Regions from separate parts of the Streptomyces sp. NPDC057950 genome, predicted to be linked through region 1. Evidence: riboswitches for the same ligand, from Rfam matches in the RefSeq annotation. Region 1 holds a riboswitch; each other region holds the start of a gene.
The links. Region 1 has a riboswitch for cobalamin ahead of metE (5-methyltetrahydropteroyltriglutamate--homocysteine S-methyltransferase). Riboswitches for the same ligand answer to the same signal wherever they lie in the genome.
Positions count from the first base shown of each region.

Region 1 (4,314 bases):
CAGATCCGTACGATCTCGGGTGTGTACCGCAACGAAGCAGGCGAGTCGCCGTCCGTCGAGCGCACCCGCACCCGGGTGGACGCCTTCGAGGAGTCCGAGGGCCGCCGGCCGCGCATCCTGGTGGCCAAGATGGGCCAGGACGGCCATGACCGCGGGCAGAAGGTCATCGCCACCGCCTTCGCCGACCTCGGCTTCGACGTGGACGTCGGCCCGCTGTTCCAGACCCCGGCCGAGGTGGCACGGCAGGCCGTCGAGGCGGACGTGCACATCGTCGGGGTGTCCTCGCTGGCCGCCGGGCACCTCACCCTGGTCCCGGCGCTGCGCGAGCAACTGGCCGAGGAGGGACGCGAGGACATCATGATCGTGGTGGGTGGGGTGATCCCTCCGCAGGACGTGCCGACCCTGCTGGAGATGGGCGCGGCGGCCGTCTTCCCGCCGGGAACGGTGATCCCGGACGCGGCGTACGACCTGGTGGAACGGCTGGCCACCGGTCTCGGACACGGCTGAGGCCCATGGCGATCGACCTCGACTCCTATGTGAAGGGCGTACTCGACGGGAAGCGTGCGTACATCGCGCGGGCCATCACTCTCGTCGAGTCGACCCGGGCCGATCACCGGTCCCTCGGGCAGGACCTGCTGACCCAGTTGCTGCCCCACGGCGGCAACGCCCGGCGCATCGGCATCACCGGGGTGCCGGGTGTGGGCAAGTCGACCTTCATCGACGCGCTCGGCACGATGCTCACCTCGCTCGGGCACCGGGTCGCGGTGCTCGCCGTCGACCCCTCGTCGACCCGTACGGGCGGTTCGATCCTGGGTGACAAAACCCGTATGGAGCGCCTGGCGGTGGACCCCGCCGCTTTCGTCCGCCCCTCCCCCACCGCGGGCACCCTCGGCGGCGTGGCGAAGGCGACACGGGAGTCGATGGTGGTGATGGAGGCGGCGGGCTACGACGTGATCCTGGTGGAGACGGTGGGCGTCGGCCAGTCCGAGACCGCCGTGGCGAACATGGTCGACTCCTTCCTGCTGCTCACGCTGGCCCGCACCGGCGACCAGTTGCAGGGCATCAAGAAGGGGGTCCTGGAGCTCGCGGACGTGATCACCGTCAACAAGGCGGACGGCCCGCACGAGCGGGACGCGCGTTCCGCGGCACGGGAGTTGGCGGGCGCCCTTCGTCTGATGCACCCGGTGGACGCGGCGTGGACGCCCCCCGTGCTGAGTTGCAGCGCGCGCGAGTCGACCGGCCTGGAAGCCGTCTGGGAGCGCCTCGAACAGCACCGCGTCCTGCTGGACTCGACCGGCCGCCTCGCCGCCAAGCGCCGCGACCAGCAGGTCGACTGGACCTGGACGATGGTGCGCGACGAGCTCCTCGGCCGGCTGCACGCGGATCCGGCGGTACGAGCCCTCACGCCCGCCCTCGAACAGCAGGTGCGGGACGGGGAGTTGACGGCCACGCTGGCGGCGGAACGCATCCTGGGCGTGTTCGGCGGCACGCAACGCTGACGCGTCAGGGCAGTCCGCCCGTCCACGACGGGACGCGGCACCGTGTTGGTGAGACGGACACGGTGCGCGCCCGCGCCGCCCCAGGAACACGCGCCGCCGAGCCCTGGGCGACCGCGGCCGGTGTCCCATGTCACCGTCAGCGATGTGAGCCGCTCCCGCCACGGGACCGCCTCGCCCCCTAGGGTGGCCTGTGCAGCTGGTTCGCCCCGTCCGCCAGGCGGGATGCGTCGTAAGAGGGAACCCGGTGGGAATCCGGGACTGCCCCGCAGCGGTGAGTGGGAACGACCGCCGTCATACGCACTGGGCCCGACCGGGTCCGGGAAGCGACGGCCAGTAGGTGGATGCCCTTCGGGGAAGCCGCGCCCGCGAGTCCGAAGACCTGCCCGTTGCCCGCACGCGACCGTTCGCGCGCGGACATCCCGGTGACCTCGTGGGCGGGTCGGCGTACATACCGGCGGACGACCGCGCCTCGTGGCGCGGGCGGGATCCGCCCGGTTCGTCACCCCTTCGCGTCCGCGTCCCGTCGCCGGGATCCCGACGAGACATCTCGCGAAGGAGATTTCCGTGACAGCCAAGCCCGCAGCCGCGGCAGCACGAGCCACCGTGTACGGCTACCCCCGCCAAGGTCCGGACCGTGAACTGAAGAAGGCGATCGAGGGCTACTGGAAGGGCCGGACCACCGCCGGCGCCCTCCGGGAGACCGCCGCCGGTCTGCGCCGGTCGAACTGGCGGCACCTGACGGAATCCGGCGTCCACGAGGTGCCCACCGGCGACTTCTCGTACTACGACCACGTCCTCGACACCAGTGTCATGGTCGGCGCCGTCCCCGAGCGGCACCGCAAGGCCGTCGAAGCCGACCCGCTCGACGGGTACTTCGCGATGGCGCGCGGCACCCAGGACGTGGCGCCGCTGGAGATGACCAAATGGTTCGACACCAACTACCACTATCTGGTCCCTGAGTTGGGTCCGGACACGGTGTTCAGGACCGACTCCGCCCACCAGGTAGGGCACCTCAGGGAGGCGATCGCCCTCGGTCACACGGCCCGGCCCGTCCTCGTCGGTCCGGTCACCTACCTCCTGCTGGCCAAGCCGGCGCCCGGTGTCGCCGCGGACTTCGAACCGCTGACCCTGCTGGACCGGCTGCTGCCCGTCTACGCCGAGGTGCTCGCCGACCTGCGCGCGGCGGGGGCCGACTGGGTGCAGCTCGACGAGCCCGCTCTGGTCCAGGACCGCACCCCCGCCGAACTCGGCGCCGCCGAGCGTGCCTACCGCGACCTCGGCGCGCTGACCGACCGGCCGAAGCTGCTGCTCGCCTCGTACTTCGACCGGCTCGGCGACGCCCTGCCCGTACTGGCCAAGGCCCCGGTGGACGGCCTCGCGATGGACTTCACCGGCGCGGCCGCCGCCAACCTCGACGCCCTGGCCGCCGTCGGCGGCCTGCCCGGAAAGCGTCTGGTGGCCGGCGTGGTCGACGGCCGCAACATCTGGGTCAACGACCTGGAGAGGTCCCTCGGCACACTCGCCACCCTGCTCGGGCTCGCCGACCGGGTGGACGTCTCCGCCTCGTGCTCGCTCCTGCACGTACCGCTCGACGCTTCCGCCGAACGGGACATCGACCCGCAGATCCTGCGCTGGCTCGCCTTCGCCCGCCAGAAAGCGACCGAGATCGCCACCCTCGCCAAGGGCCTCGCCCGGGGCACCGACACCATCGCCGCCGAACTGGCCGCCAACCGGGCCGACCTCACCCTCCGGGCGGCCTCCGCGATCACCCACGACCCGGCGGTCCGCGCCCGCGCCGCCGCCGTCACGGCCACCGACGCCCGCCGCTCCCAGCCGTACACCGAGCGGGCCGCCGCCCAGCGTGCGCATCTGGGCCTCCCCCTCCTGCCGACCACCACCATCGGTTCCTTCCCGCAGACCGCCGAACTGCGCGCCGCACGGGCCGATCTGCGCACCGGTCGGATCGACGTCGCCGGGTACGAGGAGCGCGTCAGGGCCGAGATCGGCGAGGTGATCTCCTTCCAGGAGAGGACCGGCATCGACGTCCTGGTTCACGGCGAGGCCGAACGCAACGACATGGTGCAGTACTTCGCCGAACAGCTCACGGGTTACCTCGCCACGCAGCACGGGTGGGTCCAGTCGTACGGCACCCGCTACGTCCGCCCGCCGATCCTGGCCGGCGACATCTCACGGCCCGAACCGATGACGGTGCGCTGGACCACGTACGCCCGGTCGCTCACCACCAAGCCGGTCAAGGGCATGCTCACGGGACCGGTCACCATGCTCGCCTGGTCCTTCGTCCGCGACGACCAGCCCCTCGGCGACACCGCCCGCCAGGTGGCGCTCGCCCTCCGCGACGAGGTCGACGACCTGGAGAGCGCGGGTACATCGGTCATCCAGGTCGACGAGCCCGCGCTGCGCGAGACACTGCCCCTGCGCGCCGCCGACCGCCCCGCCTATCTGGAGTGGGCCACCGAGGCGTTCCGGCTCAGCACCGGCGGCGTACGCCCGGACACCCAGATCCACACCCACATGTGCTACGCCGAGTTCGGTGACATCGTGCGGGCCATCGACGACCTCGACGCCGACGTCATCAGCCTGGAGGCCGCCCGCTCCCACATGCAGGTCGCCCGCGAACTCGGCGCCCACGGCTACCCGCGCGAGGCCGGACCCGGGGTGTACGACATCCACTCACCGCGCGTACCGAGTGCCCACGAAGCCGCGGAACTGCTGCGCGAGGGGCTCGAGGCCATTCCCGCCGAACGGCTGTGGGTCAACCCCGACTGTGGCCTGAAGACCCGCGGCTGGCCGGAAG
Region 1 is NZ_JBHVPP010000016.1:44,647-48,960, reverse strand. Features, by position in the region: gene scpA (methylmalonyl-CoA mutase) at 1-507, shown strand, start outside; gene meaB (methylmalonyl Co-A mutase-associated GTPase MeaB) at 513-1,499, shown strand; cobalamin riboswitch at 1,730-1,880, shown strand; gene metE (5-methyltetrahydropteroyltriglutamate--homocysteine S-methyltransferase) at 2,064-4,314, shown strand, end outside.

Region 2 (4,314 bases), on a different contig from region 1:
GCGGTCGACAACAACAACACTGTGCTCATGCGGGCGCTCCCGGTGGAATGAAAGGCAGTCCTTGCGGCGCGCCGGACTCGATGAGCCGCCACAGCGCGTCCGTGTCCGCGTGTTCCTCGATCAGATCGCCGAGCCGGTCCAGCTGCTCCTCGCGCAGCGCCCCGAACGACGTGTCGGCGGCCGGTACGAAGCGGCGGCCCGCGGCGGCCGCCACCTCGCGCAGGAAGGCACGCCGGAAGCCGTCCGACTCCAGCGAGCCGTGCCAGTGGGTACCCCAGACGGCACCCACCCGGCACCCGTCCAGGAAGGGCTCGCCACCGGTCACCTCGGCGACGCCGTGATGGATCTCGTACCCCTCGACGTGTTCCCCGAGTGCCTCGCCGGCCGGGCGGGTGAGGGTCTTCTCGTGAGCGAACCGCACCCGGACGGGGAGGAGTCCGAGCCCGTCGACATGCCCGGCCCGTGACTCGACCTCGTCCTCGATGTGGTCCCCGAGGAGCTGGAAGCCGCCGCAGATCCCCAGCACCGGGCGGCCCTCGGCGGCCCGCCGGGCGAGCGCGTCCGCGAGGCCCCGCTCGCGCAGCCACGCCAGCGCCCTCACGGTGCCCCGGGTCCCCGGCACGACGACCAGGTCCGCGTCGGCCAGTTCCGCGGCCCGGTCCACGAACCGCACGACGACGCCGGGTTCGGCGGCCAGCGCGTCCACGTCCGTGAAGTTGGACATCAGCGGGACCGCGCAGACCGCGACGCGCAGGACGTCCTCGTCGACGGGCCCGGCGACCGCCGACTCCCGCACGGCACCGCGCAGCGACACGCGCAGGCCGTCCTCCTCGTCGATCCCGAGGCCGTGCCGGAAGGGCAGGACCCCGTACGTACGGCGTCCGGTGAGGTCCTTCAGCATGTCGAGTCCGGGCTCCAGCAGGGACACGTCGCCGCGGAACTTGTTGACCAGGAACCCGGCGACGAACTGCTGGTCCTCGCGGGACAGGAGCGCGACCGTCCCGAAGAACGAGGCGAACACGCCGCCGCGGTCGATGTCGCCGACGACGAGCACGGGCAGCCGCGCGTTGCGCGCGATCCCCATGTTCACGATGTCGGTCCGCCGCAGATTGATCTCGGCAGGACTGCCGGCCCCCTCACAGATCACCGCGTCATACGTGCCCCGCAACTCGGCGAGGCAGTCCAGCACGGTGCCCAGGAGCTGTCGCTGCCTACCGCCGTGGTAGCCGCGGGCCGTCATCTCGCCCACCGGCCTGCCCATGAGCACGACCTGACTGCTCCGGTCGCTGCCCGGCTTGAGCAGCACGGGGTTCATGAGCGCGGTCGGTTCCACCCGGGCGGCCTGCGCCTGCATGGCCTGGGCGCGCCCGATCTCGGCGCCCTCGCGGGTCACGAAGGAGTTCAGGGACATGTTCTGCGCCTTGAAGGGCGCGACCTTGACGCCCTGCCGCACCAGCCACCGGCAGATCCCGGCGGTCACGACGCTCTTGCCGGCGTCGGAGGTGGTTCCGGCGACGAGGAGACCGCCGCTCATGTCGTACGCCCCTTCGTGAGTGGTCCGTTGGCGAGCAGCCGCCCGGCCAGCAGCCGTCCCGCGGCACTCACGCCGAGGGCGAGCCAGCCGACGCGCCGCGACAGCCGCACGGCCCGTTCGATGTCGCCGACGCGCACGGCGCGCCCGCCGTCGTTGAGGACGGGCCGGTGCTCGATCCGGCCGGCGTACGAGAGGGTCCCGCCGAGCCGTACCCCGAGTGATCCGGCGAACGAGGCTTCCACGGGACCGGCGTTGGGGCTCGGATGCCGGCGGGCGTCGGTGCGCCAGGCGCGCACGGCCCCGCGCGGGTCGTCGCCGGCGACGGCGGCGAGCGCCGCGGTCAGCCGTGCTCCCGGCCAGCCCGCGACGTCGTCGAGGCGCGCGGAGGCCCAGCCGTAGCGCAGGTACCTGGCGGATCTGTGTCCGACCATCGCATCGAGCGTGTTCACGGCGCGGAACGCGACCAGTCCGGGCACACCGCCGACGGCTCCCCACACCAGGGCGCCCACCACGGCGTCGGAGGTGTTCTCGGCGACGGACTCCACGACGGCGCGCGCGATGCCGTCGCGGTCCAGTGCCAGGGGGTCGCGCCCGCACAGGTGCGGCAGCCGCGCTCGGGCGGCCTCGACGTCATCGGCGCCGAGCGCGGCACCGATCGCCCGCGCCTCGCGCCCGAGGGAGGTGCCCCCGACGACGGCCCACGTGGCGGCGGCGGTCAGGGCGACGGAGGCGGTACGGGAACGGCGTACGCCACGGCTCGCCAGCGCGGCGAGCACACCGGCGCCGCCGACGCAGACGGTGGTGTGCAGCGCTCCCCAGCCGCGGTGGTCGCGCCACAGCATCCGCTCCACGGCGCCCGCGGTCCGCCCGAACGCGGCGACCGGATGGCCCCGGCGGGGATCGCCGAGCAGCAGGTCGCCGAGGAGGCCGGTGGCGGCGCCGTACGCGAAGACGCGATCGGCACGCACGGGGTCAGCCCGCCGTGGGGTGAAGTGGAACCCTCGTACTCATCAAGACCCGCAACGGGCAGCCGCGCATGGCGATATGTCCTCACTCAGGGTGTCCGCGCCCTGGTTCGACGAGACCGGCGGTGAGAGTTCCTGGCTCCCGGGGAGTTCCTTCCCCGGTCACAGTGGCGGGACCGCGCCGGATTCACACCGGCTTCCTCTTCTGTCGCCGTACTTGGCTCCGGCAGTCCACCACGGGTTGCAGGACCCGTCAACTTGCCGTTGACCTGCGGGGGGAGAGTGTGCGAAGGCCCACATGGCGAGGGGCGGGGGAGGACGTGTGCGGGGGGTGCGGCACGGCATGCGCGTGGGGTGCGGGACGGCGATCCGTCCCGCACCCCACGTGAAGTGCTGCCCGTTTCAGGCTGTTTGCCGGGGCGCGGTCACTTGCCGACGATGAGATAGATCCCGTAGGCGACCGCCGCCGCGCACGCGGCGAAGCAGACGTACGCGCCGGTGACCGCGAGAGCGGCCGAACCGCCCTGGGCGGACGCGGACTCGCGCTTGGTGAGGCCGACGATGCCGAGGGTGAAGAGGCCGACGAGGGCCACGGTGACCACGAGGCTGACTCCGAAGACGGAGCCGAGGGCTGCCCAGTCGATGTTCATGCTGTTCTGTCCTTACACCGTGGCCGGGCGGGTGGGCTCCGCGTCCGGGGACGGGATGGTGGTCTTCAGATCGCCGGACAGGTCTCCGGTGACGGGGCCCGCGGGCGGCGGGGTGACCGCGGCCATCGCGGTGGTGACGACGCCGGCCGGCTCGGCGGCGTCGTTGACGTTGTCGATGGTGACCGGCTGGCGGCGGGACAGCGTCCAGATGGCGCCGGCGCCGGCGACCAGCAGCGCGCCGGTGAGGACGATGCCCCAGGTGCCCTGCTTGGTCAGGAACTCGGCGGCGGCACCGGCCAGTCCGGCGGCCGGCAGGGTCAGGCCCCAGGCGACGAACATCCGGGTCGCGGTCGACCAGCGGACGACACCGCCCTTGCGGCCGAGGCCCGAGCCCATCACGGCACCGGAGCAGACCTGGGTGGTGGAGAGGGAGAAGCCGATGTGCGAGGAGGCCAGGATGGCCGTCGCGGCGCTGGTCTGGGCGGCGAAGCCCTGCTGCGGGGCCAGGTCGGTCAGGCCCTTGCCCATCGTGCGGATGATGCGCCAGCCGCCCAGGTAGGTGCCGAGCGCGATGGCGGTACCGGCCGAGACGATGACCCAGGTGGGAGGGTTCGAGCCGGGGGCGATCACACCACCGGTGACCAGGGCGAGGGTGATGATGCCCATCGTCTTCTGGGCGTCGTTCGTGCCGTGCGCCAGCGAGACCAGACCGGCCGAGGCGATCTGGCCCGCGCGGTAGCCCTTGGCGGTCGCCTTCTGGCCGGCGCGGTCGCTGATCCGGTACGTCAGCCGGGTGGCCAGCATCGCGGCGAGTCCGGCCACGATGGGCGCGGCGACCGCGGGGAGCAGCACCTTGGTGACGACGGTCGAGCCGTTCACCGACGACCAGCCGGCCGACATGACCGCGGCGCCGATCAGACCGCCGAACAGTGCGTGGGAGGAACTGGAGGGCAGACCCAGGAGCCAGGTCAGCAGATTCCAGAGGATGGCGCCGACGAGCGCCGCGAAGATCACTTCGGTACGTATGCCCTCTTCGTTGATGAGTCCGCCGGAGATCGTCTTGGCGACCTCCACCGAGAGGAACGCACCGACGAGATTCAGCACGGCGGACATGGCCACCGCCGTCTTGGGCTTCAGAGCGCCGGTCGAGATGGTCGTCGCCATC
Region 2 is NZ_JBHVPP010000002.1:522,556-526,869, forward strand. Features, by position in the region: gene cobN (cobaltochelatase subunit CobN) at 1-29, opposite strand, end outside; gene ACFVTC_RS06545 (cobyric acid synthase) at 26-1,534, opposite strand; gene ACFVTC_RS06550 (cobalamin biosynthesis protein) at 1,531-2,502, opposite strand; cobalamin riboswitch at 2,608-2,751, opposite strand; gene ACFVTC_RS06555 (hypothetical protein) at 2,925-3,149, opposite strand; gene ACFVTC_RS06560 (anion permease) at 3,162-4,314, opposite strand, start outside.
Region 2: linked by a shared signal. The riboswitch ahead of ACFVTC_RS06550 (cobalamin biosynthesis protein) and the one ahead of metE (5-methyltetrahydropteroyltriglutamate--homocysteine S-methyltransferase) in region 1 are both predicted to bind cobalamin.

Region 3 (4,314 bases), on a different contig from region 1:
AACCTCACCAGCCCTGAGGAAGCAGCAGGTCAGCCGCCTCAGACAGTCTGCAAGCCAGGTCCGCTACCCTGCCGGTCCGCACCTCGCCACGGTGCCAACTGTCCCGCTTTTGTGCCAACTAAAAAGCCTCGTCACAAGCAGGTCAACGCCGCACCCGTGGCATCCCCAGCCCGATCCACGAGATGATCTCGCGCTGGATCTCGTTGTTGCCGCCGCCGAAGGTGAAGATCACCGCCGACCGGTAGCCGCGTTCCAGCTCGCCGTGCAGGACGGCGCCCGCCGAGCCCTCCTTCAGGACACCCGGCATGGCGACGATCTCCATGAGCCAGGCGTACGCGTCCCGGCGCGCCTCGGAGCCGTACACCTTGACCGCGGAGGCGTCCTGCGGGGTGAGGGTGCCCTGCTGGACGGCGTTCACCATCTGCCAGTTCAGGAGCTTCATGGCGTCGAGCCGGGTGTGGGTCTGCGCGAGCCGGCGGCGCACCCAGGGAAGGTCGACGACCCGGCGGCCGTCGGCGAGCTTGGTCTCCATGGCCCAGCGCTGGACGTCGTGCAGGGCACGGATCGCCATCGTGCCGTGGGCTGCGAGGGTGACGCGCTCGTGGTTGAGCTGGTTCGTGATCAGCCGCCAGCCCTTGTTCTCCTCACCGACCCGGCGGGAGACGGGGACGCGGATGTTCTCGTAGTAGCTGGCGGTGGTGTCGTGCGAGGCGAGGGTGTTGATGAGGGTGCAGGAGTAACCCGGGTCGGAGGTCGGTACGAGGAGCATGGTGATGCCCTTGTGGGGCGGGGCGTCCGGGTCGGTGCGGACGGCGAGCCACACCCAGTCGGCGGTGTCGCCGTTCGTCGTCCAGATCTTCTGCCCGTTGACCGTGTAGTGCCCGGTGGTCTCGTCGCCCTCGCGTACGGCCCGGGTCTTCAGCGCGGCCAGGTCGGTGCCCGCGTCGGGCTCGCTGTAGCCGATCGCGAAGTCGATCTCGCCGGAGAGGATCCTGGGCAGGAAGTAGCCCTTCTGCTCCTCGGTGCCGAACTGCATGATCGTCGGTCCGACGGTGTTCAGCGCCATCAGGGGCAGCGGTACGCCCGCCTGGGCGGCCTCGTCGAAGAAGATGAACTGCTCCATGGGCGTGAGCCCGCTGCCGCCGTACTCCTCGGGCCAGCCCGCACCGAGCCGGCCGTCCGTGCCGAGGCGGCGGATCGTCTCACGGTAGAACCGCTTCTGCGCCGCGGGATCGCCGTACCGGGCATAGGCGTTGTCGGGCACCAGCTCGGCGAAGTACTCACGCAGTTCGGTCCGCAACCGCTGCTGCTCCGGCGTGTATTCGAGATGCACGGCGCCTCCTGGCTCCCCAAGGCGGGACCTGACGGCGCACACCGTAGAACGTGTTCCAGAAATAGGGAATGGCGGTGACATGCGTAAGGGGGCGCCCCGGCGGGCGCCCCCTTCTGTCCTGGCCGTCAGTGGCAGGGGAATCCGAGGAGGTGGCGGGCGTCGTGCACCCACTCGTGGACGTTCTCGCCGGACACGAGGGAGGTGGCGCCCTGTTCGGCGCCGACGAAGTAGAGCAGGACCAGCATCAGCACGCCGAAGAAGACCGCCCAGGGGACGATCGCGCCGATCGGCAGCTTGGCGGGAACGGCGGTGGGGGTGGCGGTCGGCTGGGCGACGGACTGCGCCATGGGGCAGTACCTCCTGGGGAACTCGCGTCCCGTCTCGGTGGTGCACAGGACGACGGCCGCGGGTCTGACTCGCTCGACCTCCGCCGCCCCTGGGAGGGGTGACGTGCGCTGGGCTTACAGTGGCGCGACCGTGCCGGACTCCCACCGGACTTCCGCCGAACCGTCGTCAATATCATCCAGACCGTACCGCGAAGCCGGGGCCCGGCCAAGGGCGCGTGACAGCAACGCCGTTGCGCCCCGGAACCGGGGAGACGTCGGCGGATTCCCTGTTCCGGCAGGGTGTTTCGGGCACGGGCGAACACGACAGCGCACGAGAGTGAACGTATGACGAGCCGAGTGATCTTGATCTCAGCCGCGATCGGCGCGGCCCTGCGGGAGGCCCGCTTCGACGAAGGGGGCCGGGTGGACGCCGCGGGGCTGCGGCTCGCGCGGGCCGCCGCGGGCGCGGTCCCGGGCGCGGAGCGGCTGTGGGTCTCCCCCACCGTGCGATGCCGCGAGACCGCCGACGCGCTGGGCCTCGACGGGGTCCTGGACGTCCCGGAGCTGGCCGGCCTGGACGTCGGCCGATGGCGTGGCGCGACCTTGGAGGAGGTCGGCTCCAAGGAACCGGAGGCGGTGGCCCAGTGGTTGGCCGATCCCGGCGCGGCACCGCACGGCGGTGAGTCGGTGCGGGCGTTCTGCGACCGGGTGGCGGGCTGCCTCGACACGGCCGCGCGCTTGACGGGCCGGACCGTCGCCGTGGTGGAGCCGGAGGTGGTACGCGCGCTGGTGGTACGGGTGTTGGGCGCACCGGAGTCGGCGTTCTGGCGGGTCGACGTACCGCCTCTGACCGCCACCGAGTTCAGCGGCCGCTCCGGGCGCTGGAACGTACGGGCCGGACGGCCGCTCGCCCCGTCGGCGGAAGCGGGCGGCTCAGGCGGGTAGCAGCGTCGCGAGGAAGTCCGTGCACGCCTGGGCACACGCGCGGCAGGCCCGCGCACTCACTTGTGCGCCGGGACACCGGTCGAAGACGTCCGCGCACTCACGGCAGACGGACCGGCACCACTCGACCTGGACACGGATGCCCGCCTCGCCCCGGTGGTGCTGCCCGTTCAGGACGAGGCAGGTCGCGTCGCACACCTCGGCGCACATGAGGCCCATACGGCGCGCGAGTTGCCGCACCTCGGGTCCGTCGGGATCGATACGGCTCGCCCGCAGCGCGCAGGCGAGGGCGCACTCGGCGCATGCCTGCGCGCAGTCGAAGCGGTCCTCCAGGAAGCGGATCGGTGCCTGCTCGGACGCCGGTGCGGACGTCTGCTTCGTCTTCGGTTTCGGCTTCGTCGTCGGCTTCGTCTTCGTCGTCGTGGTCACCCGGCGCGGGTAGCCCTCGGGGGCCACGCCAAACACCACGTGGACGACCGGCCCCCGGGGGCGCGGCTCACCGTTCCCCGGCCTCCGCCGCCTCCCGCGAGATCCGCTCGAACTGCGCGCCCATGGCCTCGGAGAGCGCATGGGCCGCCGAGAGCGGGCGGACCATGACCATCAGGTCGTCGATCCTGCCGTCCTCGTCGAAGTGCAGGAAGTCGCAGCCGTTGATCTCCTTGTCGCCCACCTTCGCCGTGAAGACCAGCGCGTGGTCACGGCCGTCGGCACCCGCGATCTCTTGTACGTAGCGGAAGTCGGTGAAGACGCGGGTGACGCCGCGCAGGATGGCCGCGGTGATCGCCTTGCCCGGGTAGGGCTTGAAGGCGACGGGGCTGGTGAACACGACGTCGTCGGCCAGCAGCTCCTCGACCGCGGCGAGGTCGCCGGCCTCCACGGCCTTGCGGAAGGGGTGCATCGGTGGTCCCCGCTCTCATAGTCAACTAATTGAATAGGTGCGTAAGAGATTAGTCGTGGGGGTGTGTGCCGTCTAGCCTTGGCCCATGGCATTGCGCAACGCGGTTCTCGCCGCGCTCCTGGAGGGTGAGGCGTCGGGATACGACCTGGCCAAGGAGTTCGACGCCTCGGTGGCCAACTTCTGGATGGCGACCCCGCAGCAGCTCTACCGGGAGCTCGAGCGGATGACGTCCGAGGGACTCATCGAGGCCCGACTGGTGCGGCAGGACCGGCGTCCGAACAAGCGGGTCTTCTCCCTCACCGCGGCGGGCCGCGGCGCCCTGCGCGCGTTCACGGCGGCCCCTCCGAAACCCACCGCCATCCGCGACGAACTGCTGGTCAAGGTCCAGTCCGTCGACGCGGGCGACGACGCGGCCGTACGGGCGGCGATCGCCGAACGGCTGGAGTGGGCGCGCGCCAAGCTGGCCCGCTACGAGCGGCTGCGCGCGCGCCTGCTGGACGGACTCACCGAGGACGAGTTCCTGGCCCGCGCGGGGCGGGTGGGCCCCTATCTCACCCTGATGCGCGGACGCTCCTTCGAGGAGGAGAACATCCGGTGGGCGGAACGGGCCCTGGACATCCTGGAGCGGCGGGCCGCGGTGCGCCCCTCCTGACCCGGGCACGAGCTCGTTCGCCGGACCGGGGATCGCCTGGGATCCGCCCGGCAGGTCCGGGAGCGTGCGAAGCGAGGGCGGAGCAGCCTGGATCACGCCGTACGGGAGCGAACCACCGGGGAATCCCCGGCCCGGGTCACCGGCCGGTGACCGGCACGTCCCA
Region 3 is NZ_JBHVPP010000001.1:723,154-727,467, reverse strand. Features, by position in the region: gene ACFVTC_RS03270 (acyl-CoA dehydrogenase family protein) at 143-1,333, opposite strand; gene ACFVTC_RS03265 (CbtB-domain containing protein) at 1,459-1,680, opposite strand; cobalamin riboswitch at 1,717-1,860, opposite strand; gene ACFVTC_RS03260 (histidine phosphatase family protein) at 2,005-2,604, shown strand; gene ACFVTC_RS03255 (four-helix bundle copper-binding protein) at 2,593-2,943, opposite strand; gene ACFVTC_RS03250 (nuclear transport factor 2 family protein) at 3,098-3,499, opposite strand; gene ACFVTC_RS03245 (PadR family transcriptional regulator) at 3,585-4,151, shown strand; gene ACFVTC_RS03240 (GNAT family N-acetyltransferase) at 4,288-4,314, opposite strand, start outside.
Region 3: linked by a shared signal. The riboswitch ahead of ACFVTC_RS03265 (CbtB-domain containing protein) and the one ahead of metE (5-methyltetrahydropteroyltriglutamate--homocysteine S-methyltransferase) in region 1 are both predicted to bind cobalamin.

Region 4 (4,314 bases), on a different contig from region 1:
CCAGCTGTGGCAGCGTGACCAGCGCGCCCGCGCCACCACGAAGGGCGGTGCCGACGCATGAACGACGGCGTGAACGGCGTGGCACTCGCCGTCTTCATCATCTTCTTCGTGGCCGTCACGGTCATGGGCTTCCTGGCCGCGCGCTGGCGCAAGGCCGACAACGAGCACAGCCTCGACGAATGGGGCCTGGGCGGGCGGTCGTTCGGCACCTGGGTCACCTGGTTCCTGCTCGGCGGCGACCTCTACACGGCGTACACCTTCGTCGCCGTACCGGCCGCGATCTACGCGGCGGGCGCGGCCGGCTTCTTCGCCGTGCCGTACACGATCCTGGTCTACCCGCTGGTCTTCACGTTCCTGCCCCGCCTGTGGTCCGTCTCGCACAAGCACGGCTATGTGACGACGTCGGACTTCGTGCGCGGCCGCTTCGGGTCCAAGGGCCTGTCCCTCGCCGTCGCCGTCACCGGCATCCTCGCGACCATGCCGTACATCGCGCTCCAACTGGTGGGCATCCAGGCCGTGCTGGACGTCATGGGCGTCGGCGGCGGCGAGAACACGAACTGGTTCGTCAAGGACCTCCCGCTCCTCATCGCCTTCGGCGTACTGGCCGCGTACACCTACTCGTCGGGCCTGCGCGCCCCCGCCCTGATCGCGTTCGTGAAGGACACGCTGATCTACATCGTGATCGCGGTGGCCATCATCTACATCCCGATCAAGCTGGGCGGCTTCGACGAGATCTTCCACTCGGCGAGCGAGAAGTACGCCGCGGCCGGCGCGGGCGGGATCGTACCGGCCCAGGCCGGGCAGTGGACCTACGCCACCCTGGCACTCGGCTCCGCGCTCGCCCTGTTCATGTACCCGCACTCGATCACCGCGACGCTGTCCAGCCGCAGCCGTGAGGTGATCCGGCGCAACACCACGATCCTGCCGCTCTACTCCCTGATGCTGGGCCTGCTCGCCCTGCTCGGCTTCATGGCGATCGCGGCCGGGGTGAAGGTCACCAACGGCCAGCTCGCCATCCCGCAGCTCTTCGAGGACATGTTCCCGGCCTGGTTCGCGGGTGTGGCCTTCGCCGCGATCGGCATCGGAGCCCTCGTCCCCGCGGCCATCATGTCCATCGCGGCCGCGAACCTCTTCACCCGCAACATCTACAAGGACTTCATCAAGCCGGACGCGACCCCGCAGCAAGAGACGAAGGTCTCCAAGCTGGTCTCGCTCCTGGTGAAGGTGGGCGCGCTGGTCTTCGTCCTGACGATGGACAAGACGGTCGCCATCAACTTCCAGCTCCTGGGCGGCATCTGGATCCTGCAGACCTTCCCGGCCCTGGTCGGCGGCCTGTTCACGCGCTGGTTCCACCGCTGGGCGCTGCTCGGCGGCTGGGCGGTCGGCATGCTCTACGGCACGCTCGCCGCCTACGGGGTCGCCTCGCCGACGCAAGCGCACTTCGGCGGCAGCTCGAAGGAGATCCCGGGGATCGGGGAGATCGGCTACATCGGTCTGACGGCGTTCGTCATGAACGTGGTGGTCTCCGTCGTCCTCACCTTCGCCCTGCGGGCGTTCAAGGCACCCGACGGCGTGGACGAGACGACACCGGAGGACTACACGGCGGACGCCGGCGACCCGGGAGTCCAGGCCGAGCTGCCCCCCGCCACCGCGGAGGCGGGCCACTAGGGCGCGTCGCGAAAGTCCCGCCCGCTCCCACCGGGCGGGAACCGCCGGGCGCGGCCCGGGACAGCGGTACCGCGGAGCGGGCCGCCGGAGAGAGATCCGGCGGCCCGTCGCCGTGCGTCCGGCGCGCACGCCCGGCACGGACACCGTCATCAGGCCGGCACGGCCGGAGGAGCACCCCGGTGCCGACCGCGCGCGGGCCACCGGGGGCTGTGCGCGTGGTGCTGTCCACCCGGCGCACCACGCGCGGCGCCCAGCGCCTCTACCCACGCCTCGGCTTCACCCGCGCCCCGGAGCACGCCTCGAACCCGGTTCCGCACCTCGACGACGTCTTCCTCCTCACCTACGAGTTGACCTTCAGGCACACTCCGTAGCGCCCTCCGAAGCCGACACGGCACAACATGTGGGGGTGCTTCCTCGGCCCGGCACTAGATGTATGCTCATGCTCGCTGTCGTCGCAGGGGAATCCGGTGCGAATCCGGAACTGTCCCGCAACGGTGTACTTGTGCGCATTCGCGTACGGGCTTCAGTCCGAGGACCTGCCGACAGCGTGCCCCGGCCAGCCGGCCCGGGCGCCGACGACGTCCGGGCCTCGTGGAATGGGCCGGTGGACGCACGCGTACCCGTCACCGAGTCGCGTGTCCCGCTGCCCTCCGCCAGGCCCCGTGCCGAGCGAGGGAGAGCCCCAAGTGACCATCGCGCCAGCCGACCCGGTTTCAGTTTCCGCCCAGCAGGCCCCGGTGGAAGCGGAGTCCGCGCAGCGGGCCCCGGTGGAGACGGACGGTCCTGGTACCACGCTGCTGCGTACCCTGACCGACTTCACCGCCGACCTCCCCGGCGCCGACCCCGGCCGGGTCGCCGCCGCCGCGTTGCGCGGCCGGTCCACGCACGCGGACGACGCGGAGCTGCGCGAGCTGGCCACCGAGGCGGCCGCCGGCCTCATCTCCGAGGACCCCGTGTACTCGCGGCTGGCCGCCAGGCTGCTGACCGTCGGCATCGCGGAGGAGGCCGCCTCGCAGGGCGTCACGACGTTCTCCGAGTCCATCACCACGGGCCGGCGCGAGGGTCTGATCGCCGACCGCACGGCGGACTTCGTCGACCTGCACGCGGCCCGCCTGGACGCCCTGATCGACACCGCGGGCGACGACCGTTTCGGCTACTTCGGCCTGCGCACCCTGCACAGCCGCTACCTGCTCCGGCACCCGATCACCCGAAAGGTCGTCGAGACCCCCCAGCACTTCATGCTCCGGGTGGCGTCCGGCCTCGCGGAGGACGACACGGCCCGGTCCGTCGACGAAGTGGCCGCGCTCTACGGCCTGATGAGCCGGCTGGACTACCTCCCGTCCTCCCCCACGCTCTTCAACTCCGGTACGCGGCACCCGCAGATGTCGTCCTGCTACCTCCTCGACTCCCCGCTGGACGAGCTGGACTCCATCTACGACCGCTACCACCAGGTCGCGCGCCTGTCGAAGCACGCGGGCGGTATCGGGCTGTCCTACTCCCGTATCCGCTCCCGCGGTTCACTGATCCGCGGCACGAACGGCCACTCCAACGGCATCGTCCCCTTCCTGAAGACCCTCGACGCCTCGGTCGCCGCGGTGAACCAGGGCGGCCGGCGCAAGGGCGCCGCCGCGGTCTACCTGGAGACCTGGCACTCCGACATCGAGGAGTTCCTGGAGCTGCGTGACAACACCGGCGAGGACGCCCGCCGTACGCACAACCTGAACCTCGCGCACTGGATCCCGGACGAGTTCATGCGCCGGGTCGACGCCGACGCGCAGTGGTCCCTCTTCTCCCCCTCCGACGTGCCCGGACTGGTCGACCTGTGGGGCGCCGAGTTCGACGCGGCCTACCGCGCGGCGGAGGCGAAGGGCCTGGCGAAGAAGACCATCCCGGCCCGCGACCTCTACGGCCGCATGATGCGCACCCTGGCGCAGACCGGCAACGGCTGGATGACCTTCAAGGACGCCGCCAACCGCACGGCCAACCAGACGGCGGAGCCGGGCCACACCGTGCACTCCTCGAACCTGTGCACCGAGATCCTGGAGGTCACGGACGACGGGGAGACGGCCGTCTGCAACCTCGGCTCGGTCAACCTCGGCGCGTTCGTCGACACGACGACCGGCGATCTCGACTGGGAGCGCCTGGACGAGACGGTCCGCACCGCCGTCACCTTCCTCGACCGCGTCGTCGACATCAACTTCTACCCGACCGAGCAGGCGGGCCGGTCGAACGCCAAGTGGCGCCCCGTCGGCCTCGGCGCGATGGGCCTCCAGGACGTCTTCTTCAAGCTGCGGCTGCCCTTCGACTCGCCCGCCGCCCGCGCGCTCTCCACCCGCATCGCCGAGCGCATCATGCTCGCCGCCTACGAGGCATCCGCCGACCTCGCCGAGCGCAACGGCCCGCTGCCGGCCTGGGAGAAGACCCGTACCGCCCGCGGTGTGCTGCACCCCGACCACTTCGCCGTCGAGCTGAACTGGCCGGAGCGCTGGGCGGCGCTGCGGGAGCGCATCGCCGCGGTCGGCATGCGCAACTCGCTGCTGCTCGCCATCGCGCCCACCGCGACGATCGCGTCCATCGCGGGCGTGTACGAGTGCATCGAGCCGCAGGTCTCGAACCTCTTCAAGCGCGAGACGCTGTCCGGTGAGT
Region 4 is NZ_JBHVPP010000007.1:6,523-10,836, forward strand. Features, by position in the region: gene ACFVTC_RS13900 (DUF3311 domain-containing protein) at 1-61, shown strand, start outside; gene mctP (monocarboxylate uptake permease MctP) at 58-1,668, shown strand; gene ACFVTC_RS13910 (hypothetical protein) at 1,848-2,039, shown strand; cobalamin riboswitch at 2,067-2,227, shown strand; gene ACFVTC_RS13915 (ribonucleoside-diphosphate reductase subunit alpha) at 2,355-4,314, shown strand, end outside.
Region 4: linked by a shared signal. The riboswitch ahead of ACFVTC_RS13915 (ribonucleoside-diphosphate reductase subunit alpha) and the one ahead of metE (5-methyltetrahydropteroyltriglutamate--homocysteine S-methyltransferase) in region 1 are both predicted to bind cobalamin.